One region of the Microlunatus panaciterrae genome, then DNA from elsewhere that is predicted to be linked to it. Evidence: predicted binding sites of a transcription regulator. Region 1 holds the regulator's gene; the other holds the start of a gene.

What was found. The regulator LexA, encoded in region 1, represses DNA repair genes until DNA is damaged. The targets are predictions, from matches to a motif close to TCGAACANNTGTTCGA.
Positions count from the first base shown of each region.
Region 2: a site for LexA is predicted at 6,533-6,548, ahead of JOE57_RS04215 (HNH endonuclease signature motif containing protein). Genes of this name have one in related genera too.

Region 1 is NZ_JAFBCF010000001.1:3,876,515-3,892,104, reverse strand. It holds gene nrdR (transcriptional regulator NrdR) at 1-144, opposite strand, end outside; gene JOE57_RS18830 (DUF2752 domain-containing protein) at 990-1,445, opposite strand; gene JOE57_RS17745 (RDD family protein) at 1,540-2,376, shown strand; gene JOE57_RS17740 (SDR family oxidoreductase) at 2,381-3,244, shown strand; gene JOE57_RS17735 (aminoglycoside phosphotransferase family protein) at 3,263-4,192, opposite strand; gene JOE57_RS17730 (carbohydrate ABC transporter permease) at 4,233-5,162, opposite strand; gene JOE57_RS17725 (carbohydrate ABC transporter permease) at 5,171-6,103, opposite strand; gene JOE57_RS17720 (ABC transporter substrate-binding protein) at 6,100-7,488, opposite strand; gene JOE57_RS17715 (glycoside hydrolase family 127 protein) at 7,522-9,459, opposite strand; gene JOE57_RS17710 (LacI family DNA-binding transcriptional regulator) at 9,660-10,673, shown strand; gene JOE57_RS17705 (hypothetical protein) at 10,713-11,186, opposite strand; gene lexA (transcriptional repressor LexA) at 11,413-12,213, shown strand; gene sthA (Si-specific NAD(P)(+) transhydrogenase) at 12,299-13,744, opposite strand; gene JOE57_RS17690 (ATP-dependent DNA helicase) at 13,802-15,590, opposite strand, start outside.
Region 2 is NZ_JAFBCF010000001.1:948,505-964,094, reverse strand. It holds gene JOE57_RS04250 (S1C family serine protease) at 1-779, shown strand, start outside; gene JOE57_RS04245 (sec-independent translocase) at 789-1,232, shown strand; gene JOE57_RS04240 (Mrp/NBP35 family ATP-binding protein) at 1,242-2,420, opposite strand; gene JOE57_RS04235 (DUF1003 domain-containing protein) at 2,463-2,996, opposite strand; gene JOE57_RS04230 (magnesium transporter MgtE N-terminal domain-containing protein) at 2,996-4,279, opposite strand; gene JOE57_RS04225 (hypothetical protein) at 4,375-4,977, shown strand; gene JOE57_RS04220 (aldehyde dehydrogenase family protein) at 5,018-6,394, opposite strand; gene JOE57_RS04215 (HNH endonuclease signature motif containing protein) at 6,577-8,439, shown strand; gene JOE57_RS04210 (sucrase ferredoxin) at 8,460-9,338, opposite strand; gene JOE57_RS04205 (cupin domain-containing protein) at 9,335-10,576, opposite strand; gene JOE57_RS04200 (hypothetical protein) at 10,615-10,872, opposite strand; gene JOE57_RS04195 (VOC family protein) at 10,979-11,653, shown strand; gene dacB (D-alanyl-D-alanine carboxypeptidase/D-alanyl-D-alanine endopeptidase) at 11,782-13,284, shown strand; gene JOE57_RS04185 (general stress protein) at 13,351-13,851, shown strand; gene JOE57_RS04180 (magnesium and cobalt transport protein CorA) at 13,878-14,933, opposite strand; gene JOE57_RS04175 (aminopeptidase P family protein) at 14,961-15,590, opposite strand, start outside.

The DNA.
Region 1 (15,590 bases):
CACCACGAGCTGCATCTGCTCAATCGTGGTGAACCGGCGCTCGCACTTGGTGCACTGACGGCGACGGCGAATGCTGCTGCCGTCCTCGGCGGCGCGGGAGTCCAGCACCCTGGAGTCGGTGTGACGGCAGTAAGGGCAGTGCACGGTCCTTCTCCTTTCCTCGTGCGCGGGGCGCCGATGTGGCCCGGACGACGGCTTCCGCCGCCTGCCTGGGGATAAGTCTGTGGGCTAGTGTGTGGACATCCTGTGGACACTGACCACAACTTGTGGACGAATCACAGGTGTGTAACTACTAGATATAGATACCGTACGTCTTCAGACCATTGTCCGCAAGGGGGCTGACAAAAACGGGGTGTCGTCATACGTCCGGGCTCCCGCCACCGGCAGCAGCCGGCTGCTGGGCCTCGGGTAGAGCTGGCGGCGGTCGGTGCCGGAGGCGTTTAGGCGGTCCTCTCCATCTGGTTCGGGTCCCGTGGGTCGTGCCTTCGCGAAAGCTCACCACAACGCCAGAATTGGACGGCCATTCGGCCTTCCAGCGGCGCAGAAGTCGTCAGGGGTGGACTTTTGTGGGCGTACCGGCGGCTGGGGCTGTGAAAAGTCGTCACGTGACGAGTTCTGTGCTCGGACCGCGAGGGGCTGGAGCTGCGATAAGTCGTCACGCGACGAGTTCTGTGCTCGGACCATAGTGGCTGGGAGCTGCGACAAGTGGTCGCGTGACGACTTGTCGTCTCGTACGAGGGGACAGGCGGCTCAGACGAGGGATCGGAGTCTCGTACGAGGAACGGTCGGTGTGAAAAGTCGCGTTCTGATGACTTCTGGAGGTGGAGAAGGCCCCGAAGCTCCCCAGAAGTCGCGTTCTGACGAGTTCTGCACGAGATTGGACCCGAAACCCCGAGAAAACTCGCGTTCTGATGAGTTTTGGCACAAGGAGAGGGCGACCGGGCCCGGCAGATCGGGCCGCCACCCTGACCCCTGCCGGCGCAGTCACCCTAGACCAGGTTGCGGGCGAGGGTGTAGACGACGGCCACCGCCAGTCCGATCAACGACCAGCGGGTGGGATGGACGCGCTTCAGCCTGGCGCCAAGCGCGGCCGGCGGCCGGACCTTCGGCCCACCCAGCACCTCGACCGTCCACAGCACTCCGAGAACCCCGAGCAGCACGAGCGCGACCAGCGCGAGCGGGTTGTACCGGAAGGCCGAGACCAGGTCGAGCTCAAGCAGGGACCTGCCCATTCGGGTGCCGCCGCACAGCGGGCAGTTCCAGCCGGTCAGGCTTCGAAAGGGACACGGCACTCCGACCCCCGTCGTGGCGTACAGCGCACTCATGGCCAACCCGTAACCGAACAGCCCACCAAGCGCCTTCAGCCCGCTGACCGGGTTGAAGTCCTTCGCGACGTAGCCGTTCATGGTGGCGGCGTTCGTGGTGGGACTGTTCGTGATCGGCACTCCCCCATTCTCCATCAGTTAGGGCCACGGCCGACCCCGCTCCCCTAGACTCGTCTCGCCCGCCCGCTCCACCACCCACCGAAAGAGCCTTCAGATGAGTGATCAGAACCCCTCTGGCTGGCCGAGCCCTGCTGGCCCAGCCAGCAGCGGGTCCGCCTCCGACCACGGAACGCAGGGCCAGCCCCAGCCGAACTACCAGCAAGGGACCGGCTACGGGACGTCCAACTCAGACCCGGCGGCCCAGCAGGGCTACGGGCAACAGGGCTACGGGCAACACGGATACGCGCAGCAACAGGGCTACGGGCAAGAGGGCTACGGGAACCAGCAGGGCTACGGGAGCCAGCCCTCGTACGATCAGCGGCAGTACGGCCAGTACCCGCAGCAGGCGTACCCGCCGCAGCAGGCGTACCCCTACGGTCAGGTCGCCGCGCTGCGGTCGGACTACGCCTCGTGGGGCAAGCGCGTCGGGGCCTTCCTGATCGACGGCATTCCCAGCTACATCGCCTACATCCCCTTCACGATCGGCTATGTGCTGATGATGTCCGCGACCTTCCAGACCTCCTCCCAGCCGAACGTCGCACCCAACCTCAGCGGAGCGCTCGTCTTCATGGGCGTCGGCATGCTGCTGACGCTGGCAGCACTGGGCTGGCAGATCTACAACCGCTGGATCGTCGGTGGCCGCACCGGTCAGTCGCTCGGCAAGCGGATGCTCAAGATCAAGTTGATCAGCGAGGACACCCTGCAGCCGGTCGGCGCCGGCAATGCGTTCCTGCGCGACCTGTGCCACATCCTGGACGGCTTGGCCTATGTCGGCTACCTCTGGCCGTTGTGGGACGAGAAGCGGCAGACGTTTGCCGACAAGATCGTCAAGACGATCGTGATTGATGCCCCGCCACTCCCCGGTTCGGCCGGGCAGCCGGGACACGCCTGAGCCGATGAGCACGATTGCCGTCACTGGGGTGACCGGGCAGGTCGGCGGGGCGGTGGCCCGCCAGCTGTCGGCTGCGGGAGTGGGGCTGCGGCTGATCGGTCGTGCCCCGGAGCGCCTGCCGCACCTGCCAGGTGCTGAGCCCGGCCCGCCGGCGCACTACGGCGACCAGAGCTCGATGGAGGCCGCCCTGACCGGTTGCGCCACGGTGTTCATGGTGAGTGCCCGGGAGGATGCCGACCGGCAGACCCTGCACCGCAACGTGGTCGAGGCCGCGGTACGGGCCCGGGTGGAGCGGATCGTCTATCTCTCCTTCCAGGGAGCGGCCGCGAACTGCACGTTCACCTTCGGTCGCGACCACTGGTACACCGAGCAACTGATCCGCGGCTCCGGACTGGGCTACACGTTTCTGCGGGACAGCTTCTATCTGGCGATGCTGCCCGCGCTGGCCGGGGCGGACGGCGTGATCAGGGGGCCGGCTGGCACCGGCCGGGTCGCCGCCGTCGCCCACCGCGACGTCGCGGACGTGGCAGTGACCGTGCTGACCGGACGTGGTCACGACGGGCAGTCCTACGACGTCACCGGGCCTGAGGCCATCACCCTGGCCGACGCGGCGCAAACCATCAGCCGGGTCAGCGGCCTGACGGTCCGGTACGAGGAGGAGACCCTCGAGGAGGCCTACGCATCTCGGGCCCAGTTCGGCGCTCCGAGGTTCGAGGTGGACGGCTGGGTCACGTCCTACCTCGCCATCGCCCACGGTGAAGTGTCTGCCGTCTCGGACTGGGTCCCCCGACTGACCGGGCATCCGGCTCAGGGGCTGGAGGACTTCCTGCGGGACAACCCGCAGAGCTACGCCCATCTGCACAACTGACACTGGTCACCCAGCGGCTCAGTCCTGGACCGCCTTGGCGATGGTCACGTTGTTGGTGACCCACTCGGCCGTCTCGGCGGCGGCAGGTCGACCGTTGGCGCGTTCGGCCATCGACCACAACACGTTGACCACCACCCGCACGATCACCCAGGCGCGGGCGCGGTCCTCATCCAGGCCGGCGGCATCCACGATGGTGTGGAACCGCTCCCGGATGGCCCACCGGACGTTTCCCGAGGCGGCGATCTCGTCCCACCGGTTCCACAGCAGCGGTGCCACCTCGACGTGCGGGTCCCCGGACAGCGGCTTCGGGTCGATCACCAGCCAGCCCCCGCCCGGCCGGGCGGACTCCAGCACGTTGAAGTAGTGCAGGTCGGTATGCACGATCAGCCCGTCGGTGTCCGGGTCGGCAGCGAAGTCGGTGGCCAACGAGATGGCCTGCTCGACGTAGCGGTGCGGCACCGGGGCGTCGTGTCCGAGCGAGCCCAGCTCGACGGACCACCTCCGGGCAAGCGACGAGAGGGTGCGCAACTGCGGCACCGCCGGTCGGTGCAGCAGCGGGTAGAGCGCCGCCACCGTCTCGCAGGCCTCAATGGCGGGAACTGTGGTGAGGTCGCGCAGCTGAGCGCGTTCCAGCAGCAGCACGGAGCGGCGGGGGTCGGCACGCAGCAGCCTGACCGCTCCTCGACCACCCCACTCCCGCAGGGCGAGATGCTCGTGCTCAGCCTCCTCGTGCGGCCATCCGACCTTGACCACCGCTGGTTCCCGCGCCCCGGTCAGCACCGGCAACACCACAGCCGCCGAACCGTGTCCCAACTCACCGACTGCCGTCAGGCCCCAGTCGTCGACGACATCGCGGATCAACCGCGGGAGCTGGTCCAACCACTGCCGCCACTCCGGGCTGTTGTCGGCGTTCTTGGCGAAGGCCGCCGGGATCTCGAAGTCACTCATCGCCCACCAGCATGGCAGACCGGGCAACCCACCAGCTGGGTCAGCTCTTGATCCCGGTCAGGGTCACCCCTTCGACGAAGTAGCGCTGCAGCAGGAAGAACAGCAGGATGATCGGCAGGATGACGACCGTGGATGCCGCCATCAGATAGCCCCACTGCGCGGTGTAGTTGCTCTGGAAGGACGCCAGTCCCAGTGCGAGGGTGAACTTGTCCTGGTCACCCAGATAGAGCAGCGGGCCGAGGAAGTCGTTCCAGACTCCGATGAAGGTGAAGATCACCACCACCACCAGGACGGGCTTGGACAGCGGCATGATGATCATCCAGAACACCCGCCACGGCGTCGCACCGTCGATGTAGGCCGCCTCGTCCAGCTCGAACGGGATGGTCAGGAAGAACTGGCGCATCAGGAAGATGTTGAACACCCCGCCGCCGGCTCCGGCGAACCAGGCTGGCACGGTCAGCGGGAGAAATGTGTTCAGGGCCTCCATCTCGCTCCACATGACGAACGTGGGGATGAGCGTCACCGCGTACGGGAGCATCACGCTCGTCAACAGCAGGGCGAACACGACATTTCTCCCCCGCCAGCGCAGGCGCGCGAAGCTGAAGGCGCTGATGGCACAGGTGAGCACGGTGCCGGAGACCACGAAGAACTCGATGATCATGGTGTTGAGGAGATAGAGCCCGAACGGCTGTGCGGTCAGCGACTCGGTGAAGTTGTTCCAGGCGAACGGCTTGGGCCACCATTCAGGCGGGGCGACGAAGATCTGGTTGTCCGTCATCAACGCACTGCGCACCAACCAGACGAACGGCACCAGCATCACCGCAGCGCCCAAAGTGAGCACCAGTGCAAGGGCGCCCCGGCCGACGAGCCCGGCGCCCCGGCGGCCTGGTCGCCGACGCAGCCCGCCGGTCGGGGCCACCCTGCCACCGCGTCGCTGCGTGTCGGAACGCTCGTCGACTGTTGTCGTCACGGTCGAGTTCATCGGGCCCCACCCATCTCGTAGTACACCCAGCGCCGGGCGTTGCGGAACAGCAGCACAGTGATCACCAGGACGATCACAAACAGCACCCAGGCGAGGGCTGCTGCGTACCCCATCGCGCCCTCCGTGAAGGCGGTCCGGTAGAGGTAGTAGATGTAGAACAGGGTCGCATTGTTGGGCCCGCCCTGAGTCATCACGTACGCCTGGTTGAACACCTGGAAGGTGCCGATGACACCGGTGACGAGGTTGTAGAAGATCGTCGGCGTCATGAACGGCAGCGTGACGTGGCGGAACCGTGCCCAGGCACCCCCACCGTCGATGGAGGCCGCCTCGAGCAGGTTGCGCGGGATGCCCTGCAAACCTGCGAGGAAGATCACCATCGCGTTCCCGAAGCCCCAGGTGCTCATCATGATCAACGACGGGATGGCCGCCTTCTCGCTGTAGATCCACTGGGAGGTGGGCAGACCCGCCTGCCGCAGCAGCGAGTTGAGCAGGCCGAAGTCGGGGTTGTAGATCCAGATCCATAACACCGCACTGGCAATGGCCGGCACCAGTGTCGGCAGGTAGTACACCGTCCGCCAGAACGAGAGCCCCTTGATCTTCTGGTTCAGCAGCAACGCGGCGACGAACCCCACCAACAGCACCAGCGGCACCGAGCCGATGGTGTAGTAGGTGGTCACTGTGAGCGACTTCCAGAACAGCTCGTCGTGGCCGAGCCGGACGTAGTTGTCCATCCCGGTGAAGTTCGGCTTCGACCCGATCGACCAGTCGGTGAGGCTGAAGACCGCCGAGGCGATCATCGGCCCGATGGTGAAGATCAGGAACCCGAGCATCGCCGGCAGGGCGAAGATCCAGCCCCAGCGACGCTCCAGCCGGACCTGACCCGCGGCGCGGACCCGGCCCGGCCGTGCCGACGCGCGCGGCTGGGTCACAGCTGCTGGGCCGGGTAGCGGCCCTTGAGCAGTCCGTTGAGCTTCTTGGCCAGCGGCTTGAGCACCTCCGCCGCAGGCTTCTTGCCCTGATCGATCTGCTGGATCGCCGGCGCCATCACCTTGTTGATCGCATCCATGTTCTTCATGCCCTGGCTGAACAGCGGCAGGGAGTTGTTCAGCGTGTAGTCGACCGCTGCGGTGCGGTACTCGGCCGGGTGCACGTCGTTCTTGGTCCAGGAGTCGATCGCCGCCTGGTCGGTGTAGGACTTCTTGTCCAGCGGCATCCACAGGCCACTGGCAAACAGGTCCACCTTGTCGACGTCGTTGTGGTACATGTACAGCTCCATGGCTTCATCAGGGTGCTTGCTGCCTGAGAACATCACCGTGGCGCCACCGAGCGACGTGGTGATCGGCTTGCCATACTTCGGCAGCACCCCGAGCGAGAAGTCCAGGTTGCTCTCCCCCAGGTCCAGCAGCGTCCACTGCCCGTCGACCGCCATGGCGATCCGCTTCGTCTGCAGCTGCACCGTCGTCGACGGCGCGTTGTTGCCGAGCTGCACCGAGGTCGGCGCAACATGGTGCTTGTAGGACAGGTCCGCCACGTTCTGGAACACCTCGATCGCCTCGGGGGTGTCCAGCAGACAGGTGGTTCCCTTGTCATCGAAGAAACTGACTCCGCGACTCTCCAGCATCGCCTGCATCTGCCCGTTGCTCATCCCGAACGAGCACCCGAACTGCCTGATCTTCTTCGGGTCGAACCCGTTCTCGTCCGGTCGCTTGCCGTTCTGGTCCAGAGTCAGCTTGTAGGCGTTGGCGACAAAGTCGTCCCAGCTCCAGGCCTTGGCCGCCTCGGCCGGCGGGACAGCCACACCCGCGTCGGAGAAGGTCTGCTTGTTGTACCAGAGCACGTAGATCTCGTTGGCGGTCTGGGTGCCGAGCAGCTTGTCCTCCCCGTACCAGAAGTACGTGCCCGGCAGCCGCTCCGCGAGGGCGGGATACTTGTCCAGGTAGTCGTAGAAGTTGACCAGCTTGCCGCTCTCGGCCAGCCGGAACGCCGTCGAGTCTCCCATGTAGGCCACATCCGGGGCGCGGTTGCTGGCCACCAGGGTGTTCAGCTTGGTCTCGTAGTCACTGGGAGTGAAGAGTGGCTTGACCTTGACGCCCGGATGATCGGACTCGAAGTCGGACAGCATCTTGTTGACCGCCTTCTGTTCGAAGGTCGAGCCCCAGTACATGAACTGCAGCTGCTTGGTCCCGCCGCCCCCTCCTCCGGTGGCGCTGTCACCGCCGCACGAGGCCAGCCCCGGTACGGCGGCACCCAGGGCAGAGAGAGCGCCGAGTCGCAGCACGTCACGACGACTGGGTTTCCAGAGAGGATGGGACATGGCTGTTCTCCTTTGAACGAAGGGGGTTGGGCGTCAGGCTGAGGTGGCAGGCAGCCAGACCCGCATTGCGCCGATCTCACGGTTGGCCCATGCGTAGTACGGGATGGCGACCAGTTCGACGTCCCTGCCAGTGAGGTCGCCGGGTTGGGCCGGGTACGGCCAACCCTTCATCTTGGGCGCTGACGGAGCCTTGCCCGCAGCGGTGATGACGGTGACCCCGTCGAGAAGGTCTGCGCGATGCTCGCTGTGCGAGTCTGCGGTGCTGACGAGCTGAGCCAGGTCGAGGTCGACCCCGTCCGGCTGGTCGACCTGTTCGACGGCGTAGACCAGCGGGCCGCGCTCGAGAGCCATGCAGCCGCGGATGGCGTCGATCCGCGGGTCGGCGAACGTGTGCCGGACGGCGAGCGGCAGGTCGAGCTCGACGCGGTCGCCGACCGACCAGACTCGTTCGACCACCGCGTACTCGCCTGCGGTCACCGGTTCGGCATCGCCGTCGACGCTCAGGGTCGCGCCATCGGCCCAGCCGGGGACCCGGAGACTGAGTGCGGTCGGCTGCGGGCTAGCCGCAGTGACAGTGATCGCGACCCTGCCTTGCCAGGGGTACTCGGTGGCCACCTCGACCGACAGCGCCGGGGAGGTCAGCTGTGCCGGCGCGAACTGGTGGATCTGCAGCCCGCCCGCATCGGAGCTGGCGAGGTAGCCGTCCAGGCTCGCCAACGTGCGCATCAGGTTGGGCGGGCAGCAGGCGCAGGAGAACCAGCCTCGACGGCCGTGCGCAGGTGACCGGTCGCCGTCGGGGTGCGCCTCACCGCGCACCTGCAAGGGGTTGACGTAGAAGTACTGGGTCCCGCTGAGCGAGACACCGGACAGAAAACCGTTGAACAGCATTCGTTCGATGGCGTCGGCATAATGCGCTTCTCCGGTGGCCAGCAGCATCCGCCAGGCCCATTGGATGCCGCCGATGGCGGCGCAGGTCTCCGCATAGCCGCGGTCCGACGGGAGCTCGTACGGGTCACCGAACGCCTCACCCTCCCACCGGGCTCCCAGCCCCCCGGTGAGAAAGGTCTTGGTGGACCACATGTGGTCGAACTGTCCGGCCAGCGCCTCCAACAGTGACTGGTCACCCGTCTCGATGGCCAGATCGGCAGCACCGGCGGCAAGGTAGACCGCACGGACCGCGTGCCCCTCAACGCTGCTGGCCTCCCGCACGGGCACCCGATCGGAGAAGTACGTCGGTTCCTTGCCGTAGGACTCCATCAGCCCGTGGCCGCGGGCGTCCACAAAGTAGCGCGCCAGCTCGAGGTAGTCGGCGTTACCGGTCTCGCGATAGAGCTCGACCAGACCCATCTCGATCACCGGATGCCCGTCGACGTCATGCCGCTTGTCCTCGCCGAACGTGCTGACCAGGTGGTCCGCGAGCCGTGTCGCCACTCCCAGCAACTCCCGGTCGCCTGTGCAGCGCACCTGGGCCACCGCCGCCTGCATCAGGTGACCGGCGCAGTAGTGCTCGTGACTCCAGGGCAGGTCGAAGTAGCGGCCACGGTCGGCGTGCCGGAGGGTCACCACCGTGTCGAGGTAGCCGTCCTCGCACTGGGCCGCCGCCACCAGAGCCGTCACCTCACGCTGCATCTGCAGCAGGGCCGGATCCGGGTTGCGGCCGTACTCCCACGCCACCGCCTCCAGCCACTTGTAGACGTCCGAGTCGGCGAAGATGGGCCCGATCGGCTCGCCCTCGCCCTGCCCGGCAGCGATGCGGAAGTTCTGCAGGTTGCCCGCGTCCTCAAGCCGCTCGCGCCCGGACAGGATCGCCTTCGCCGCGTTGGCCTCCTGCCGCGGCGCCCAGAAGCCGCCGGTGATCCGGGCGGTGTCCAGGCCCAGCGGACGCCAGGTGGTCACGGCCTGAGGCCCGGGACGGGCGGGTGCCTGCCCGGAGCTGAGGGTTTCGTTCGGGTTGGCGGCAGCGGTCGACATGGGTGATCTCCCTGGGGATGGCCTGCGGAAAAATAGGAACACGTTTTCTGTGTAGAACCTAGGACCGCACCAGATCGCTGTCAAGCCCCAGAACCCTTGAATGGTGCGGATCCTCAGCCGTCGCGGCTGACCGATCGTGGTTCGTCACAGAGCAGGTAGGATCGGTCCGGAAAGGTGTTTCACTGACGAGGCAGGTGCAGATGGAGATCCAGTCGAGCGCTCGGGTTCCCGCCGGGGTCGTGCGGATCACCGATGTCGCCGCCCTGGCCGGGGTGTCCCCCGGCACCGCATCCAAAGCGCTGAATAACACCGGTCAGTTGCGCGACGCGACCCGCCAGCGGGTATTACAGGCGGCAGAGCAGCTCGGCTTTACTCCGGACAGCCGGGGCCGCGCCCTGTCCTCTGGTCGCAGCTACACCGTCGGCCTGGTCACGACCGACAGCTCGGGCCGGTTCTCGATCCCGATCATGCAGGGCGCTGAGGATGCGCTCAGTGCCGGCGAGATGGCCCTGCTGCTGTGCGACACCCGAGACGACCCACTACGCGAGCAGCACTACATCCGCACCCTGCTCGCCCGCCGGGTGGACGGCATCATCCTGACCGGTCGGAGGACCGAGGCGCGACCGCCGATCAGGGTGCCGGTCCCCACCGTCTATGCCTTCAACCCCTCCACAGACCCCGCTGACGCTTCTGTGGTGGTCGACGATGCCGGCGGGGCGCGCCAGCTCGCCGATCATCTGCTGTCGCTCGGCCGCGAACGGGTGGCGCATGTGACCGGACCCGAGCGGCATCGGAGTGCGGTGGAACGCGCCACCGCTGCGGTCGCGGTGTTGGGTGACCGGTTGGTGGGTCCGCCGCTGTATGGAGAATGGACCGAACGCTGGGGACGGCACGCCGTGGACGTCCTGCTGCGCAGGCACGCGGACGTCGATGCGATCACCTGCGGCAGTGACCAGATCGCCCGCGGGGTGTGCGACCGCCTGCGCGAGCTCGGCCGGGCCGTCCCCACCGACTTGGCAGTAACGGGCTTCGATAACTGGGAGGTCATGGCTCTGGCCAGCCGCCCACCGCTCACCACCATGGATCTGGAGCTGGAGGCTCTGGGGCGTCGAGCGGCCCAGTTGCTGCTCGATGCCATCGCCGGCAACCCTCGCCACGGCCTGCTCGAGCTCCCGCCCAGACTGGTCACCCGCGAGTCGACGCTCGGAGACTGAGCCATCCGGTCGGAGCCAGAGGTCAGCGGTGAAGCCGGCTCAAAGCTCGCCGGATCCCATCGGCGCGACCTGATGGGAGACAGTGGTGGGACGGAAGTTCTCCCCGGTGACCCGCAGCGCGGTGGCACTCACCACCACCAGGGCAGCCATGACCACCATCAGGCCGACCACCAGCACGACGGCGATGCCGCGTTCAGTCAGTCGCACACCCGGCCCGGGTGCGGCGCAGGCGCGCGGGACGGCTCGCCCGAGCGGGTTCAGCTGGGGGGCTGCGACGTTCGTGCGCGGCCTGGCAGACGGCGCCGTGCCGCGGCCGGTCCCTCGCGACGGACGGCCGGGGCGGACCGCTGGGTGCTGGGGCCTGGGCTGCTGGGGCCGGGCGTGCTGGGGCTGGGCGTGCTGGGCCTGGGCATGTGGGCTCTGGCTGGGCACCGAGGCGCGCCGGGTCGCGTCGTCACGGCCTGGCACGGTGACCGGGTGGCTCGCGAGTGCCGGGATCGTCATTGCGCTCATGGTTACTCCTCGGGAAGTGATCGAACGGCTGTTCGAAAAACTGTCTGGCACCTGTCTAACGCATCGGACCGACAATTCCAACGCTATTCGTACACGCGTTCGATGTGTGTCGTCCGATATCGCCAGTCAAGCCGAGGGTGGTGACACTTTTGCAGCGTCGCGGCGGGCAAAGACACGCATCGAACAGGTGTTTGATTTTGTCAGTGCCAGTCTCTAGTTTTGCCTCATGGCAGAACATGACGAGCCCAGCACCGGGCGCCCCACCCCAGCGAAGAAGCGCGGTCGCCCCAGCGCCAAGGATGTCGCCGCCCAGCTCGGCGAGATCGGCAGCAATGTCAGCGCGCTGCCTGATGGCCCCACCGATGCCGATGGCCTGACTCCCCGTCAGCGTCGGATCCTGGAGGTCATTCGGGACGCGGTCGACCAGCGCGGCTATCCGCCGAGCATCCGGGAGATGGGGCAGGCGGTGGGGCTGGCGAGCTCCTCAAGTGTCGCCCACCAGCTGAAGATGTTGGAGAGCAAAGGATTCCTCCGCCGCGACCCCAACCGGCCGCGCGCTCTTGAGGTGCTGCTCCCCGGCGAGTCCGGAACCCGTCCGGCTGCCGGCGTCGAGAGCGGACCCGACCAGACGGGTATCGGCGACGCCTATCCCGAGCCGGTGCACGTCCCGGTGCTCGGCCGGATCGCCGCCGGTGGGCCGATCCTGGCCGAAGAGCGGATCGAGGACGTGTTTGCGCTCCCCCGCCAGCTCGTCGGCGAGGGCACCATGTTCCTGCTCCAGGTGAGCGGTGACTCGATGATTGACGCGGCGATCTGCGACGGTGACTGGGTGGTCGTCCGGCAGCAGCAGACGGCCGACAACGGTGACATCGTGGCCGCCCTGCTGGACACCGAAGCCACCGTCAAGACCTTCAAACGAACGGACGGGCAGGTCTGGCTGATGCCCCACAACCCTGCGTATGACCCGATCGACGGCAACCATGCTTCCATTCTGGGCAAGGTGGTTGCGGTCCTTCGCCGGATCTGATCATGGACCAGGCTCAGCGGCGGGGTGGCATTGAGCAGCAGTCAAGCGGCAAGCTACGTTGATCATCTTCGCTCCATGATCATCGTCACAGAGTGCTTGGCTCGGAGATGATCATCTCGTTGGTGAATCGGGCGACGGCGCGCAGCTTGTTGGCTACGTCGAGAGCCGCCACCTTGTATGCCTCGGACAGTGTCGGGTAGTTCAACACGGTGTCCACCAGGTAGTCGACCGTGCCGCCACACCCCATGATCGCCTGACCGATGTGCACCAGCTCTGTCGCGTTGGTGCCGAAAACGTGCACGCCGAGGATGCTGCGGTTCTCGGAATGCACGATCAGCTTCAACATCCCGTACGAGTCACCAATGATCTGCCCCCGAGCCAGCTCTCGATAGCGCGAGATCCCCACCTCGAAAGGCACCGACTCACCCGTCAGCTCAGCCTCGGTCTTGCCGCAGTAGGAGATCTCAGGAATCGTGTAGATCCCGATCGGCTGCAGTCCGTGCAGTTCGTTGGCGGGCTCCCCGAAGGCGTGCGAGGCCGCTAGCCGGCCCTGGTCCATCGACGTAGCCGCCAGCGCCGGAAAGCCGATCACGTCGCCGACCGCGTAGATGTGCTCCATCGCCGTCCGATAGTTGCTGTCCACCACCAGTCGGCCGCGCGCGTCGGCAGTCAGCCCGGCGAGGTCGAGGTTGAGCTGCGCAGTGTTGCCCTGACGGCCGGCCGAGTACATCACCACTTCGGCGGCGATCTTCTTGCCCGACCCGAGGGTGGTGATGGTCCCTCGCCCAGAGCTCTCGACCGAGGCGACCTCCTCGCCGAAACGAAAGCTCATGGCGTGGTCGCGCAGGTGGAACTTCAGCGACTCGACAATCTCAGGGTCACAGAAGTCCAGCATCTGCGGCCGTTTCTCGACGAGGGTTACCCTGGTTCCGAGAGCGGCGAAGATGGAGGCGTACTCCACCCCGATCACACCGGCGCCGACCACCACCATCGAGTCCGGCACCTTGTCCAGCGCGAGGATCTGGTCCGAGTCAAGAATGCGTACGCCGTCGAACTTGATGTGTTTGGGCCGAGCCGGCGTCGTGCCGGTGGCGATGACCACCTTCTCCGCGGTCAAGGTGCGGTGCTCGAACGTGCTGTCCGACTCGACCGCAAGCGTGTGCGGGTCCAGGAAGGAGGCCATCCCGGGCAGCAGCTCGATGTGGTTGCGAATCAGCTGAGCGCGGATCACCTCGGTCTCCCGTCCGACGACATGCTGCAGCCTGCTCAGCAGGTCCGAGATGGTGATCTCGTCCTTCACCCGATAGCTGGCGCCGTAGATGTCGCGCAACTGCATGCCGGTGAGATAGAGCACGGCCTCACGCAGCGTCTTGGACGGGATCGTTCCGGTGTTGACACAGACCCCACCCACCATGCGCTGGCTGTCGATGACACAGACCTTGTGCCCGAGCTTGGCGGCCATGATGGCCGCCTTCTGACCGCCCGGTCCTGATCCGATCACGGCTAGGTCGAAGTCGTAACTGTGCTCCATAGCCGCAAGAGTGCCAGACAGCCCTTCACGCCGCTAGGGACCGGCGTGACGGTTGAGCTACGTGGCCGCCGGCTCGGACAGCCGCCGGAGAGCTCCGACGGCGACCTCGCGGTCGATCGTCTCCCACATGTCCGGCATCGAAGCCTTCAAGAAGGAGCCGTACCGGGCGGTCACCAGCCGCGGATCCAGCACCGCAACCACCCCACGGTCGCTGACCCTTCGGATCAGCCGTCCCGAGCCCTGGGCGAGCAGCAAGGCAGCGTGGGTTGCCGCTACGGCCATGAAACCGTTGCCACCCGCCTCAGCGACTGCGCGCTGCCTGGCCAGCATCAGCGGCTCATCCGGACGAGGAAAGGGGATCCGGTCAATGATGACGAGCTGGCAGGTCGCTCCGGGAACGTCCACGCCCTGCCACAACGAGAGCGTGCCGAACAGGCTTGCCTGCTCGTCAGCGATGAAGCGCCGAGTCAGTTCCGACAGTTGAGCATCACCCTGGCAAAGGATGGTCATCTTGGGTAACTGTCGCCGTACGTGGATCGCCGCCGCCTCCGCCGCCCGCCGTGAAGAGAACAACCCGAGGGTCCGACCCCCCGCTGCCCAGACCAGCTCGGCGATCTCAGTCATGGCGACATCGGAAAGACCGTCTCGGCCGGGCGGCGGCATCGTCCGGGCGACATAGAGGATCCCCTGGCGGCGGTAGTCGAACGGCGATCCGACATCGAGCCCGCGCCACGGGATGCGTTGGTCGTCGGAGCTCTCGTGCCCGTCTTCGACCGGGCTGGTGTCGTCGCGCTCGGCCGCCCTCAGTCCGACCGAGGCGGCCACGGTGTTGAAGTCGCCCCCCAGCTGGAGTGTGGCAGAGGTCAGGACGGTGGTCCGTTCGGCGAAGACCCGGTCGCGCATCAGCCCGGCCACCGAGAGCGGAGCCACCTTGGCCTCCCGCCCGAAACGTTCCCGCTCGACCACCCAGGTGACGTCGTGCGGTTTCAGTGCCGCCATCCGCTCGGCGACGTCGAAGATCTCCTTCACCGCTGCAGCTGCCTGGCGCCGTTCGGGATCCTCGCCCTGGCCCTCTTTGCCCATCTCGCTGACGGCCTGCCTGGTCGCGTTCCGCATCGACTCGAACGCCTGGACCACGGCGGAGTCAGCGTCCTCGATCCGCTCCAGCGGCGCCTGGTCGAGGGCCCCGCGGAGTGCCTCGGCCGACTCGAGCAGCTCGAGCGCAGTCTCGTCGTCGAGGTGGGCCATGGCTCGCCGCCCTACCCGTTCGACCAGTTGTGGACTGAGCTCCGCCGAGGCCGCGCCGGTGATCCGGGAGACCAGCTCGTGTGCCTCGTCGATGATCACCATCGTGTGCTCCGGCAGCGCCGTACCGCCGTGCAGGGCGTCGATGGCCAGCAGGGCATGGTTCGTCACCACCAGGTCGGCGGCGCGGGCCTTTTCCCGCGACTTCTCGACGAAGCAGCTGTCGCCGTACGGGCAACGCTGGACTCCGAGGCACTCGCGGACCGGGATTGACACCTGCTGCCAGCCCCGCTCGGTGTGCGACGGCGCGTCGTCACGGTCGGCCATTCCTCCGGAGGCGTCCTGCTGCTCTGCCCACTGGCGCAGGGCCAGCACCTCCGCGCCGAGCGCGGACTCCGCTGACTGCGGCGCGCTGCGGATGGTCTCGACCAGCTCGTCAGCCCCGATCAGCGTTGCCTGGTCTTCGCCGACTCCGTCATGGACCCGCAGTTGGCAGGCGTAGTTGGTGCGACCCTTGAGGATGGCGTGGCTGGGCCGGCGGCCGGTCACCTTCTGTACGGCGTCCAGGGCCGCCGGGATGTCGTTGGTCGCGAGCTGGCTC
Region 2 (15,590 bases), 2.9 Mb from region 1:
CCGGCGGTGCGGACGGATCCTCCCCGATCCAGGTGATCTTCTCGGACGGACGCCGGGTGCAGGCCAAGATCCTCGGCCGCAGCCCCAGCTATGACCTGGCTGTGGTCAAGGTGGCGGCGACCGGGAGCCTGGTGCCGATCGCGATCGGGGACTCCGACGCCACTGAGGTGGGGGAGCCGGCCATCGCTGTCGGGTCCCCGCTGGGACTCGGCGGCACCGTGACCGAGGGCATCGTCAGTGCCAAGGACCGCCCGGTCGTCGTCGGCGGTTCGACCGACGCCGACAGCACCTCGGCCTACATCAACGGGATCCAGACCGACGCCCCGATCAACCCGGGCAACTCGGGAGGCCCGCTCGTCGATGCCGGTGCGCGGGTGATCGGCGTCAACTCCGCCATCCTGACGCTCGGCCAGAGCAGCGGCCAGAACGGCAACATCGGTCTGGGTTTCGCGATCCCGATCAACCAGGCGATGGTGATCGGGAAGATGCTGATCAAGGACGGCAAGGCCACCTATCCGGTGATCGGCGCGACCGTGACGAGCCAGACCGACGACACCGGTGTACGGCTGGCGAACGTGGAGCGCAAGGGCCCGGCGGAGCGGTCAGGTCTTCGTAGCGGTGACATAATTACCAATGTCGACGGTGAGCGGGTCTTCCAGGCCGAGGAGCTCATCGTTGCGATTCGCACACATCGCCCCGGCGACACCATCACTCTCCGGTACACCCGCAACGACCGGGCCGGAGAGGTCCAGGTCAAGCTCGGCAGCAAGGAAGGTTAACGTTGCCTCATGTTTGACATCGGCGCGCCTGAGTTCCTGGTGCTCTTGGTCGCTGCGGTGATCCTGTTCGGTCCGGAGAAGCTGCCGGAGTTCGCCCGCAAGGCGGCCAAGGTGCTCCGCTATGTCCGCAATCTGGCCGGCAATGCCCAGGAACAGTTGAGCAAGGAGCTGGGACCTGGGTTCGAGGACCTGGACATCAGGGACCTGAACCCCAAGACGTTCATCCAGAAGCACCTGCTCGATGAGGTCGAGCCGATCGTCGCCGACGTCAAGAGCGACTTCGAGGATGCGACCAGGGCAGGTCGTGGCGCCGCCAGCGACGTCACCGCGGCGCTGAACAGCGCCAGGGACCTCTCCAGCGCCGACAGCAGCTCCGCTGGCGATTCGGCCCTGACGGCCGTTGCCGCGGCTGCCGCGCGGGTGACCGCGCCGTTCGACCCGGACGCGACCTGAGACGTCTGGCTACCGGCCGGCAGGGGCGAGCCCGAGCTGCCTTCCGACCAACCCCCGGCCCTTGGTGGCCAGCCGAGCGGCCAGTGCGGCCAGGGCCTGGGCGGCGGGCTGGTCCGGGGCAGACGTGACGATCGGCGCCCCGTCGTCGCCGCCGGCCCGTAGCTGTGGGTCCAACGGGATCTGTGCCAGCACCGGAACGCCGTAGCCCAACCGCGCGGTCAGGGCCTCGGCGGTGCGCTCACCACCACCCGATCCGAACACCTCGTGCCGTTGCTCCTCGCCACAATGCGGGCAGGTGACGGCGAGGTAGGACATGTTCTCGACCACCCCGAGCACTCGCTGGTTCATCATCGAGGCCATCGTGCCGGCCCGTTCAGCCACCTCCGCGGCCGCCTGTTGGGGGGTGGTGACCACCAGCACCTCGGCGTTCGGGAGCTTCTGGCCCAGCGAGATGGCCACATCGCCGGTGCCGGGAGGCAGGTCCAGCAGCAGGAAGTCGAGATCCCCCCAATAGACGTCGGCCAACATCTGCGTCAGCGCCCGGTCGAGGATCGGCCCCCGCCAGGCGACCACCTGGTCGCGGCGGGGCTTCAACATCCCGATCGAGATCACCTTCAGGCCGTTGGTGGGCACCGGCATGATCATGTCCGAGACCGACGTCGGTCGCGCATCGGCCACTCCGAGCATGGCCGGGACCGAGTGGCCGTAGATGTCGGCGTCCAGGACGCCGACGGTGCGGCCGAGCCGGGCCAGGGCGAGCGCGAGGTTCACGGTGACCGACGACTTGCCGACGCCACCCTTGCCGGAGGCCACCGCGATCACCTGGGTCAGCGAGTCCGCGCGCGCGAACGGGATCTCCTTCTCGGCCTGTCCGCCGCGGAGCAGCTCACGCAGCTCGGACCGCTGCGCGTCCGACATCACCCCGAGGTCGACCTGGACCCCGGTCACCCCGTTCACCGAGCCGGCGGCTGCGGTCACGTCCCGCCTCAGGGTGTCCTTCAACGGACAGCCGGAGACGGTCAGTAGGACCTCCACCCGCACTCGGCCGTCGTCGGCGATGTCGATCGCCTTGACCATGCCGAGCTCGGTAATCGGTCGGTGGATCTCCGGGTCGTTGACCGACCCGAGGGCCTGCCTGACCGGGCCGAGCAGGGGATGGCTGGGGGAGTTGGACTCAGGGTCTTGCATGCCTCCAGCCTAGTGAGCCGATCGGCAGTACCCCTAACCGGCTCAGATCGCCTCGACGCGCTCGTCCTCGTGCTCGCCGCCGGACTCAAGGTCGGCCAGGATCGCGCGGAGCTCCTGACGGAGCTCGGACCGGATGTAGTCGCGAGTGGCCAGATCGCCGACCGACATCCGCAGACTGGCGATCTCGCGGGCCAGGAAGTCCATGTCCGCACGGCTCTGGGCAGCCTGAGCCCGGTCGGCGTCCAGGCTGACGCGGTCGCGGGCTTCCTGCCGGTTCTGCGCCAACAGGATCAGCGGAGCCGCGTAGCTGGCCTGAGTGGAGAAGAACAGGTTCAGCAGGATGAACGGGTACGGGTCCCACTTGAGCCCGAAGACGCCGACCACGTTGCAGGTGATCCAGACGATGACGAAGGCGGTCATGTAGGCCAGGAAGCGCGCCGTACCCATGAACCTGGCGAACCCCTCGGCGAACTTGCCGAACGCGTCCCGATCCACCTTGACGCCCGAGAACATCGAACGTCGTCTGCGCCCCGGCTCGTTCAGGCGCCGGTTTTCGCTCTCCCTCAGACGTGGCATCAGCTCACCTCCGCATCGCCGGGCACACTGCTCATCTCATCCAGCTGGGTACCGCGCCAGTCGTCGGGCAGCACATGGTCGAGCACGTCGTCGACGGTGACGGCCCCGATCAGCCGGTGCTCGGAGTCGATCACCGGGGCGCAGACCAGGTTGTAGGTGGCGAAGTACCGGCTCACCTCGTGCAGGTTGGAGGCGTCCAGCAGCGGCTCGAGCTCGGTGTCGATCAAACCGGAGACGAGCAGCGACGGGGGCTCACGCAGCAGCCGTTGGATGTGGACGCCGCCGACGAACCTGCCGGTGGGGGTCTCCAGCGGGTTGCGGCAGACGAACACCATGCAGGCGAGCGCGACCGACAGCTCAGAATCGCGCACCAGCGCCAGCGCGTCGGCGACGGTGGCATCCGGTGCCACGATCACCGGCTCCGGGGTCATCATGCCGCCTGCGGTGTACTCCTCGTAGTTGAGGAGTCGGCGGACGTCACGAGCATCCTCGGGCTCCATCCGGCCCAGCAGCTCCTCGGCCATCTCCGGGGCGAGCTCGGCGATCAGGTCGGCGGCGTCATCCGGGTCCATCTCCTCCAGGATGTCGGCCGCCCGCTCGCTGTCCATGCCCTGGATCAGCTGGACCTGCTCATCCTCCGGCAGCTCCTCGATCGCGTCAGCCAGCTTCTGGTCGTCCAGCGCAGAGGCGACCTCGGCCCGCCGCTCCGGCGTCATGTCGTGCAGCTCGCGGGCCACATCGGCCGGCTTCATGTCCTCCATCATGGCCAGCAGCTGGTCGGTGCCCTGGGCCGAATCGTCCACGGCGAACTCGCTGACCTGGGACCACTCGAGGATGGTGATGTGCCCCCGCCGGCCGAACCGACGTCCCTTGCCGGCGTCGCGTACGGCGACGTCACTGAGCTCCCATTCCCGGGAGCGGGCAGGACGCATCGCCACATCGAAGATCACCGCAGGTCCTGGACGGTCCCGGCGGGTGACCGGGAGGTCGAAGAGGTCGTCGATCACGAGCGTCTCGGACTCGCGACGTTCGAACCGGCGGGTGTTCACGACACCGGAGATGACGACCTGGAACGCACTGATGCTCCGCACCCGAGCCATCGGCATGAAGATCCGACGCCGGGCGAAGAGCTCGACCACCAGGCCCTTGACCCGAGGCGCGTGACCACCGGCACGGCGCTGGATGACCACGTCGCGGACCTTGCCCACCTGGTCGCCGGCACTGTCCATCACCGGCAGGTCCCTGATCCGGGAGATGAAGACCGACGTCGCTGCACCACTCACTCACGGGAGAGTAGCGCGGTTCACCACAGGGATGCTGACGGCCCACCTCGGTGCGGACAGCCGGCCACTCGGCTACGCCGGGTTATCTTTCACTCGTGAGAAACCTCGTCGCCGTCGTCGTGACCGTCGGCTGCCTGCTGGCGGTCGGCTGTAGCGGACAGGGCTCGGCACCGAAGCCGTCCTCGCCGCAGCAGAGCGGCTCCGTGGGTCCTTCCAGCAGCACAGCTGCCGAGCCGACGCCGAGCCGAACACCGACGCCATCGCCTGCGTGCCCCTCCGGGCGGTATGACCTCAGCTCGTTCAAGGCGAAGCGTGACCTACCGCTGCCGACCGGAGCGGCGGCGCTGCGCGGATCGGGCGACGGGCTGAGCCTCACCTTCGACAGCAACCGATGGACCCTGGCCGGAAAGCCGGATGGGAGCATGCAGGTGCGGGCAGGCCAGATGAGGGGAGAGCTCACGGTCTCAGGGACCATCGAGGGGACCTTCGTCGCCACCGGTGGCGGCCAGGCGGACTTCAGGGTCTCGCGCTCGACGGGCTCAGCCGAGCTGTCCGGTCCGGATTTCGACTATCGGCTTCCGATGCAGCAACTGGCTCTGGTGGTGACGCCGGACGGCACGGCTCGGCTGGCCTGCACCGGGAACCGGCTGACGCTGGACAACGAGGCGATCACGCTGCAGCTGTCTCGCGACGTCTGACCTTGCGTCTGTCTCCAGCAGCCCGGCACGGCAGGACCGGTCAGGCCTGCCAGATGGTCTTGACGTTGCAGAACTCACGGATCCCCGCGGCCGAGAGCTCGCGGCCGTAACCGGAGGACTTGATCCCGCCGAACGGCAGCTCGGGGAAGGAGACGGTCATCCCGTTGACGAAGACCGCTCCCGCCTCAAGCCGGGTGACGAGCTCGTCGATCTCGGCGGGGTCGGTGGACCATGCGTTGGAGCTGAGCCCGAACTCGGTGCCGTTCGCGACGTCGATGGCCTGGTCCAGAGTGTCGACCTTGAACACCGATGCGACCGGGCCGAAGCATTCCTCGGTGGTGATCTTCATCTCCGACGTCAGGTCGACCAGCACGGTCGGCGGGTAGAAGAACCCGGGTCCCGCGGGCAGGTCGCCACCGGTCAGTACGGTCGCCCCCAGCCCGCGGGCGTCCAGTACGAGATCATGGACGTCCTGCCGGCCCTGCTCGGTGGCGAGCGGGCCGAGGTCGGTGTCGTCATCGAACGGATCGCCGACAACGAGCGCGCCCATCTGCTCGGTGAAGGCGGCAACGAAATCGTCGTACACATCGGCGTGGACGATGAACCGCTTGGCAGCGATGCACGACTGCCCACTGTTCTGGGTACGCGCCCGAACGGCCACCTCCACGGCCTTGGCCAGGTTGGCCGACGGCATCACCACGAAGGCGTCCGAGCCGCCGAGCTCGAGGACAGACTTCTTGATGTTCTGACCTGCCTGGGCGGCGATGGCTCGGCCGGCACCGACCGAGCCGGTCAGGGTGACAGCGGCGATCCTCGGGTCGTCGACCAGGCCCGCCACTTCGGAGCCTCCCACCAGGACCGACTGGAAGGCTCCCTCGGGGAACCCACCGCGGGCGAACAGCTCGCCCAGGTAGAGCGCGCACTGGGGGACGTTGGAGGCGTGCTTGAGTACGCCGGTGTTGCCGGCCATCAGACCGGGCGCGGCAAACCTGATCACCTGCCAGAAGGGGAAGTTCCACGGCATCACGGCCAGTACGGTGCCGAGTGGCTGATAGCTCACCCGGGCCGCCGAGGCCTGGACGACATCTGGATCGGCCAGCGTCTCGTCGGCGAGGAACCTCGCCGCGTTGTCGGCATAGAAACGCATGGCGTTGACGCACTTGACCGCCTCGGCCTTGGCTGCAGTGACGGTCTTGCCCATCTCGGTGGCCATCAGGGCCGCCACCTGGTCGGCGTCGGTCTCGAGCAGCTCCGCTGAGCGGCGCATCCAGGTGGCGCGCTGAGCGAAGTCAGTTTCCGCCAGGATGCCGTTCGCCGCCACCGCCCGGTCGAGAAGCGCGTCGATCTCCTCTGCGGAATGGGCAGAGAAGGTCTTCTCCACCTCACCGGTGCTCGGGTTCAGTGTCGCGATCGCCATCTCGCACTCCTCGATTCATCCTGGCCGGCGGTCCCAGCCGCTCCTGTCGTTCACCCTAACGCGGACAAGATCTCAGCTGGCCGGTCCACCTGGGCGCCCGGCAGGCGGCAGAGAAACTGTCAGAGGTGGCCGCCAGAATGGAACAAAGATTCGATTACTCGGTGGAAGGAGCGGAGAAGCCGATGCGCGGTATCGATCGTCGGGTCTCTTCTGCCGCAGCGCCGGCGTCAGCCGAGCTGTCGGCCTCGGCTGCTGCCGAGGTGCGGAGGCTCATCGACGCAGACCGGGCCCGCTGTGCAGCTGAGACTGCGCGAGCACGGCAGTGGTCGGCTGAAGTCGACGCGCTGATGGAGTCGTTGGCGGAGACCGAGATCACCGCCGACGACCTGTTCCACGCGACGATCGCCGCCGAGCTGGAGCAGGGATGGTCGCATTATGAGCGTTGGGCCGGGCATCAGCAAGTGGTGCTGGGCAGGCAGGTGGAGTGTGCGACTGCGGAGGACCCCTGGGTCGGCGTGGCACGCGTGGCACCGCGGCCACTGGCCGGAGTGACGGGCGTCTGCGGTCCCGAGCTCACGGCGGGAGTCAGCCGTGCCATCCCGGAGCAGCTGTCGCCGGCTCAGCTCGTGGAGCTGATGACGGGCGCGGAGCGGCTGTCGCGATGGGCTCAAGGTGTCCAGCTGGCGGCTGTCGCAGCGTTCGCCGAGTGCGCCGTCATGACGGATCCGGATGAGCGGGACCATCCGCTCCCGGGGGCCGCCGGGGTGGTGGAGGTCGGGTTCAGCTGTCAGCGCGAGATCGAGGAGTTCTGCTCCGACGGCATCAGCGCTGCGCTGGGTCTGTCGCTGACGGCAGCCGGGGAACTCCTCAACGCGGCCTGCATGGCCGTCGACGTTGAGCCTGTGCGCGACCTCCTCGCCCGCGGTGAGCTCGACAGCGCCCGGGTGCGGGTCATGGCGCGGGAGCTGGCGTCGGTGCCCTACCAGGGCGCAGACGCGCAGTGGATTGACGACGTCGTGGCTGAGCACCACACCTTGACGCCGCGCAAGCTGCAGCGCACGTTGAAGCGGTTGGTGATGGACCGGTGTCCGGATGGTCATGGTGACGCGCATCGTCGCGAGCTGGCGAACCGGGGCTGCTGGGTTCGGCCCAAGGAGGCGGGGATGGCGACCTTCCACGCCTACCTCTCGGCTGACGAGGCCACCTGGGCCTATCGAGTGCTCAACGCCGCAGCGTGGGCCGAGCATCACCGGGAGGAGGACGAGCGGGGGCCCTGTCAGCTCCGCGGTGACACCCGGTCGCTGGACAGTCTCCGGGCGGATGCTCTGATGCAGGTGATCGGCCAGCTGGGTGACCGCCTGCTGGCCGACGGTGACGACACCTGTGAACCGAGCGCTCAGCCGTTGCGGCGCTCAGCGGGCGCTGTCGAAGCACTGCAGGCCGACAGCGATGGTCGGGACACGACGCGTCGAGCCGGGATCAGCGCTGCCCGGGTGATGCTGCATGTATACATGCGAGCCAGCACAGTGGCGGGTCAGGATGACCGGCCAGCCGAGCTGTTGGGCTATGGACCGATCACTGCCGATCATGCGCGGGCGCTGGTGGAGGATGCTCGGTTGGTGCGCATCCTGACCGACCCGTTCAGCGGCGATATCCGAGCCGTCGACACGCCGTCGTACCGGGTGCCGCGGATCCTGCGATGGGCGATGCAGGCACGAGACCGGACCTGTGTCTTCCCGACCTGTGATGTGCCGGCGGACAGTGTTCAGGCGGACCACGTCGTGCCGCACCCGTTCGCGCGGAAGGTGGACAAGGCCTTGGCGTCGGGGACGACCCGGCTGTCGAACCTGTCCAGCCTGTGTGTGCGACATCATCGGATGAAGACCCACGGCGGCTGGCAGATCCAGTCCACTCGAGGGGCCCGCTGGGAGTGGATCTCCCCGACCGGGCACAGCTATGTCCGCAACCCCGACTGGGGACCCCCGGCGGGGTTCTGGTCGGATCATCGAGACGTCATTCCTGAGTCACCAGCACCGCCGTTCTGACCTCGACCACCGGCAGCGGATCAGCCCGGCTGGAGTTCGGCGAGCTCTTCGATGTGGTACTCCAGTGCCCGGGCGTCCTGGGTCGCCTGGCAGGTCAGCCTCGCCGGCGGCCGGTGCTGCGTGACCACTTTCGCCATGAACCGCCGATCCGCCGCGCTCAGCTCGATGGTCCAGCCACCGTCGTCGGTGTGCGCTGCCGAGCGCACGTCGACGTCACGCGGACCGAACGGACCGTACCGGCGGTGCACGGCTGCAACAGCGGCCTGGGCCGGCGGGCGGAACACGCTCATCCCGCGCAGGCTGTCGGTGTGGACTCTGCCGTCCAGATGCGCGCGTACGGTCTCGACAGCGGTCAGCGGGTCAAGGCCGCCGTAGTAGACGCCGTCGGGCAGCACCACCAGGTTGGCCGCGAACCGGTCGCCGCCGACGTGGCTGCACTCCCAGGTCGCCTCCGGCCACTCGGCCTGCAGCGCCAGTGCCACCGGACGACCACGCACGGCGCAGCACACATCGTGGACCCCGTGCGCACACACCAGCAGCACCTGATCACCTTGGCCCGAGGTGGGAAACGGAGGCGCCTTCAGCACCTCCACGGACTGCAGGAGGTCGGAGTCGGACTGCCAGTGCCCCCACACCGACGCTCCGTCGTAGGAGAGGACGGCCCAGGCTCGGCGGGTCCGCCGGGCCTGTCGACCCGGGCGGCGGACCAGCAGAATCCGAGCCTGTGCCTGGTGCGCGGCGACGTTGATCGCCTGCTGGACGTCGGGTGCGATACCGGAGCCGGCGAAGGCGTTCACGGGCCACGGTCCCGGATGCTCGATCAACAACCAGCGCCGAGCCGGTGCTGCTGTGCCGACAGCCGGGTCGGACCGTTCCCGGGCGGCGTCGGAGCACCTCACTCGACCACCGCAACGCCGTCGAGCAGCATCCGACGGGCAAGCTCGAGGCCGAGCTGACCCGCCGACGGCGCGCCACCAGTCACCATGCCGGCCACGACGGCGGCCTCAGCCGGGGACAGCTCGAGGCTGCCCGCCCGACTGTGCAGCATGGCGCGACCGTCGGCCTTCTTGTCGATCGTCGCGGACAGATGTGGTCGCAACCTGACCACCGACTCGGGAGTGAGTTCCGCCGAGGCTCGCAACTGTCGCAGCGGGCCCAACGGCGCCGCCCGCTGGGCGTTGCGAGCGTCGCCTTGCAGTCGGGCGACGATGGCACCGGCGTCGATCTGCTGGATGACCTGCAGCAGGCGTTCACGCACCAGTTCGAGATCGCCGCGCACCTCATCAGCATCATTGACCGACACCCCGCAGGCCAGCGAGCGCCGCACCTCGGGGTCCTTGGCCAGCTCAGCAAGGGCCTGCTGCATCAGCCGCTCCGCGAGCAGCTGCCGATTCCAGGTGTGAACGCCGATGGTGACGTGAGTGGTCACTCCGCCGAGCGCCTTGGCAGCGTGCAGATAGCCGCGCGGCAGGTAGAGACAGTCGCCCGGGCGCAGGACCACCTCCATCAGCGGAGGCTCGAGCGCGGCTGCCTCGACCGCCGCGCGCCGTTCGTTCCACGGTTGCGAGCGCAACGGTGAAGGAAGCACAGGCTCATGGATCAGCCACCGCTTCTCGCCCTCGATCTGCAGCACGAACACGTCATGCACGTCATAGTGGTCGCTGAACCCCTTGTTCTGTGGGGGAGTGACATAGGCGTTCACCTGGACCGGGTGTCCGAGGTCGGCCGCGAGCTGCTGCGAGAAGCTGATCAGGGCTGGCCAGAGCCGATGCAGCGCCTGAAGCACCAACGTGGAACCGTCCGCGAACAGGCGCACCAGCTTTTCGTCGCTGACCTGGTCGCCGATGCCGGCGCCGACGCCGCCGGGAGCGGTGAAGGCCCGATCGGTCAAGGTCGCACCGTCCCTGGCGACCCGAAGGAACGGGGTGCGCAGCCCCCGTTCGGACACCAGCTCGTCGACAGCGTCCCCAGAGAACAGGTCGCTGAAGTCACGTGGCAGTTCGTCGGCCCGAGTGAGCAGCGGCCGACGCCCCCAGAAGTCCTCAGCGAACCGCATCCGATCGACGCCGATCAACCTCGACAGTGCGGGGTGCCCGGGCTCAGCCCCCGGCACCCCGCCCGGAACCTTGGTCGTCACGCGAACGGACGAGCCAGCACCGAGTGCAGTCGTCGCCGTCAGTAGCTGGTGCCGGCCCCGCCGTCGGCACCACCGTCTGCGCCGCCGTCCTGCTCACCGGGTACACCTTCGGCCCCGCCGTCAGCCGGCCCCTCGGCCCCGCCGTCGGCTCCGCCGTCAGCGCCGCCGTCGTCGGCCCCGCCGTCAGCTCCGCCATCATGCTGACCGGGTACGCCCTGGGCGCCGCCGTCGGCCGGGCCTTCGGTGCCGAGGGGGTTCTGCGCGTCGTCCGTCGGGTCCAAGGTGCTCTCGCTCATCTGATCCTCCGTAAGGTCCGGCCCCAAGGGCCGAGTCCACACGCCACCGGGTGGCGACGCGATCTAACAGTTACCCGAAGTCGAGGCCGTTGGCTAGGGTTTCGTCATGACCACTGCCAGGTTCAAGGATCTGTGCATCGACACCCGGCACCCCGGCGTCGCCGCGCCCTTCTGGTCGGCTGCTCTCGGGCTGCGGGCCGAAGGTGACGGTGCACCCGCCGTACTCCGCGACGAGGTCGCAGAGCACACGATCTGGCTGAACACGGTGCCCGAGCCCAAGATCGGGAAGAACAGGGTGCACCTCGACCTGCACACCGGTTCGATCGAGGAACTGGTTGATCTTGGTGCCACCGTGGTCGCCACCTTGCCCCGTTGGACGGTGCTCGCCGACCCCGAGGGCAACGAGTTGTGCGCCTTCATCAGAGATGTGGATGACCTGCCGCGTTACCGGTTGTACGAGTTGTCGGTCGATGCCGCCCAGCCGGAACGGATCGCGACCTGGTGGGCCGAACGGTGGAACCTGCAGGCTCATGCCGACCCGGATGGGTTCTGGTGGTTGGACCCCGGAGCCGGCTTGCCGTGGGAGATGGTGTTTGCCCCAGTACCCGAGCCGAAGACCGCCAAGAACCGCGTGCACTGGGATGTCTGGGGAGACCCTGACGACTTCCTCGACGCGGGTGCCACGCTTCTTCGGGCCAAGGACGATGAGATCGGCTGGCACGTGCTTGCCGACCCGGAGGGCAACGAGTTCTGTGTCTTCGCGCCGCCGCGGGCATCCTGACCGACGCTGATCCTACGGCGCGGGGTGCTGCTGACCGACGACCCATCGGCGAGATCTGGTCTCCCGCACCGCCCGTTATTGCCGTAGTCTTCGCACCCTCGGGGGTCCCTTCGACCGGAGGAGCTCGCATGGCCACGTCGCCCTTGCGCATCCCCGCACGGCTCCTGCTGGCGCTGGCCGCCGCCGTCGTACTCGCCCTCACCGCCGGCGTTGCGGCTCCGACTCCCGCGGTCGCCGCGACGAAGGATCCGAGGCTGGCCGAGAAGCTGACCTCGGTGCTGTCAGACAGTCGGGTGCGGACCGCCAGGACGAGCGTTGTCGTGCTGGACGCCGCCGATGGCAGCGAGCTCTATGGACGCTATGCCTGGCGGGGGACCACGCCCGCCTCCAACACCAAGATCCTGACAGCGGCGGCGGCGATGAAGACCCTCGGACCGGGCTACCGGTTCAAGACGCAGGTGATCATCCGGGCCACCCCGGCCAACGGCGTCGTCCACGGCTACCTCTACCTGAAGGGCTACGGGGATCCGACCACGGTCGTGTCCGACTACCGCTCACTGGCGCGTCAGGTGGCGGCCAGGGGGATCACCCGGGTGACCGGGAAACTCGTCGCCGATGCGACCTTCTTCGACTCGGACCGCTACAACGCGAACTGGTCCACGTCCTATCAGTCCGACTACTACGCAGCGCAGATCTCCGCTCTGACGGTAGCCCCGAACCGGGACTACGACTCGGGCACTGTCGTCGTGAAGTACCGGCCCGGGGCGAAGAAGGGCTCCCGCGCCAAGATCAGGATCAGCCCGGCCTCTGCCGCCTCCTATGTCAAGATCGTCAACAAGATGACGACCTCGGCCAGCGGCAGCCGTGGATGGGTGTCGGTGTCGCGAAGGAACGCGACCAACACCATCACGGTCAGCGGCAGGATTCCACTGGGTCGCTCCACCCAGAAGGAATGGGTCACTGTCGACAAGCCCGAGCTGTATGCCGCCGCGGTCTTCAGGTCCGAGCTGGCCAAGGTCGGTGTCCGGATCGACGGATCAAGCAAGATCGGGGCCACCCCGACCACCCGGCGCCGTCAGGTCGCTCTCGACCGCTCGATGCCCCTGTCCTCGTTGCTGGTGCCCTTCCTCAAGCTGTCGAACAACATGCACGCCGAGCATCTGACCAAGACCATGGCCACCTTGAAGGGCGGTAGGGGCAACTGGTCGGACGGACTCAAGATCACGATGGCGTATGTGAGGAGCACCGGTGCGCCGATGGACGGCACCAGGCTGGTCGACGGGTCCGGGCTCTCGCGGGCGAACAAGATCACGCCTCGGGCCATGGGTCGGGTTCTGTTCGCGGTGCAGAACGAGTCCTGGTTCCCGGCGTTCTACGCAGCCCTTCCGGTTGCGGCGAACGCTGACCGGATGGTCGGTGGGACGCTCAGGTCACGGATGCGTGGCACCCGGGCAGCAGGCAACGCGCACGCCAAGACGGGCACCCTCACCGGGGTGACGGCACTGAGCGGCTATGTCCGGGGACGCGACGGGCGACGCTACGTCTTCGCCATGCTGAGCGAACACTCCGGCGCCAGTCCACGCCCGGTCGAGGACAAGCTCGTGGTGGCCCTCGCCAACTGGCGCCGCTAAGCAGACACACAGCAAACACACAGCCGGGTGGGGTATTTTGGGCGTCAGCACCCCGAGGAGGGAATCATGGCCACACCCCAGCAGCCCAGCTCGCTGTTCGAACTGGAGTTCCCACAGTCGGTGGGTATCTTCCAGACCTACGCTGACGCGCAGAAGGCGGTGGACTTCCTCTCCGATGAGAAGTTCGCCGTCCAGAACCTCGCGATCGTCGGCACCGACCTGAAGTCCGTCGAGCGGGTACTCGGCCGCAGGAGCTGGGGCACCGTCATCGGTCAGGGCGTCCAGTCCGGCGTCTCCACCGGCCTACTCGTCGGGCTGGTGATGTTGATCTTCGGTGCGGTCCAGAACATCTTCCTGTTGCTGCTGGTCGCGCTGGGGATCGGCATCGGCCTGGGCATCACGTTCAATGCGATCGCCTATGCCATGTCGCAGGGCAAGCGTGACTTCACCTCAGTCACCCAGACCGTGGCCACCAAGTACGAGGTGCTCTGTGAGCACAAGGTCGCGGCTCAGGCGCGCGAGATGCTGCTCAAGCTGCCGGGCGCCCGGGCGGCCGCCTTCGAGTAGGGCCAGCCGGCCGGCGCAGTCGCTGGCTACAGCCAGCGGTTGTGCTTGAACCCCGCATACAGGCCCAGCATGATGGCGCCCATCACGCCGAGCAGGACGAAGTAGGCGTAGTGCCAGTGCAACTCGGGCATGGTGTCGAAGTTCATCCCGTAGATCCCGGCCAGCATGGTGGGTACCGCCACGATCGCCACCCAGGCAGAGATCTTGCGCATGTCCTCGTTGTCGGCGACGCTCGCCCGCGCCAGGCCGGCCTGCAGAATGGAGCTGAGCACCTCGTCGAAGGAAGAGACCGCCTCGCGCGCCTCGGTGTGGTGGTCGGCCAGCTCGCGGAAATAGGCCCGGGCCTCCATCGGTATCACCGGCAGGTCCCGGCTGGCGAGCCTGACCAACGGGGGACCCAGCGGCACCACGGACCGCTTGAACTCGATCATCTCGCGCTTCAGCTGGTAGACCCGGTCGACCTCGTGCTTGCCCTGCCGGGAGAAGACGCGGGTCTCCACCTCATCCAGGTCGTTCTCGAACTCTGCCACCACATCCAGATAGTCGTCGATGATCCGGTCGGCGATCGCATACAGCACGGTGGAGGGTCCCTGCTTGAGCCGCTCGGGGTCCGCCTCCAGGGTGCGTCTCAGCGTACTCAGCTCTCGGTGCTCGCCGCGCCTCACGGTGATCACGAAGTGGTCGCCGAGGAACACCATCACCTGACCTGTTGAGACGATCTCAGAGGAGTCGGTGAGTTCCTCATGGTCGACGTAGGCCACCGTGGAGATGACCATGAACAGGTCGTTTCCGAACATCTCCAGCTTCGAACGGGTGTGGCCGTGGACCGCGTCCTCGACGGCGAGCGGGTGCAGGTCGAACTGCGACGACAGAGCCTGCAGGTCTGCGTCAGTGGGGTCCTTCAGCCCCAGCCAGACGAACCCCTCACCCTCGCAGGCCCGACGGGCTGCGGTGGACAGATCCTCCGCGGACTGCCTCAGCCCGTTGACGTACCAGCCCCAGGCGACCACCGAGCTCGGTGGCGGGGAGGGGACCGGCACCGCCGGAACCGTCCGGCGGCCGAGCACCGTGAGCGGAGACATCGAGCGACGGACCGGCCTGCTCACTGCCTATCCCCGCAGCAGAGGCGCCATCCAGGCCTCCACGTCATCGACGGATCTGGGCAGCATGCCGGAGAGGTTCTCGTTGCCGTCCTCGGTGATCAGGATGTCGTCCTCGATTCGGACGCCGATCCCGCGCAGCTCGACCGGCACCAGCTGGTCGTCGGCCTTGAAATAGATCCCGGGCTCCACGGTGATCACCATGCCCGGCTTCAGAGTGCCCTCACGGTACATCTCCAGTCGTGCCTGGGCGCAGTCATGGACGTCGATGCCCAGATGATGTGAGGTGCCATGCACCATCCATCGACGGTGCTGACCGCCCTGCTCGCTCAGTGAGTCCTCCGCCGTGGTGGGCAGGATGCCCCACTGCTCGAGGTGGCGGGCCACGACGGCGATCGCGGCCCGGTGCACGTCGGAGAACTTGGCCCCCGGCTTGGCTGCCGCGATGCCTGCCTCCTGGGCCTCGAGTACGGCCTCGTACACCTTCCGCTGCGCTTCGGAGAACCGGCCGCTGACCGGAAGAGTCCTGGTGATATCGGCGGTGTAGAGCGTGTCCAGCTCGACCCCGGCATCCAGCAGCAGCAGGTCGCCCTCTCGGAGGTCGCCGTCGTTGCGGATCCAGTGCAGGGTGCAGGCGTG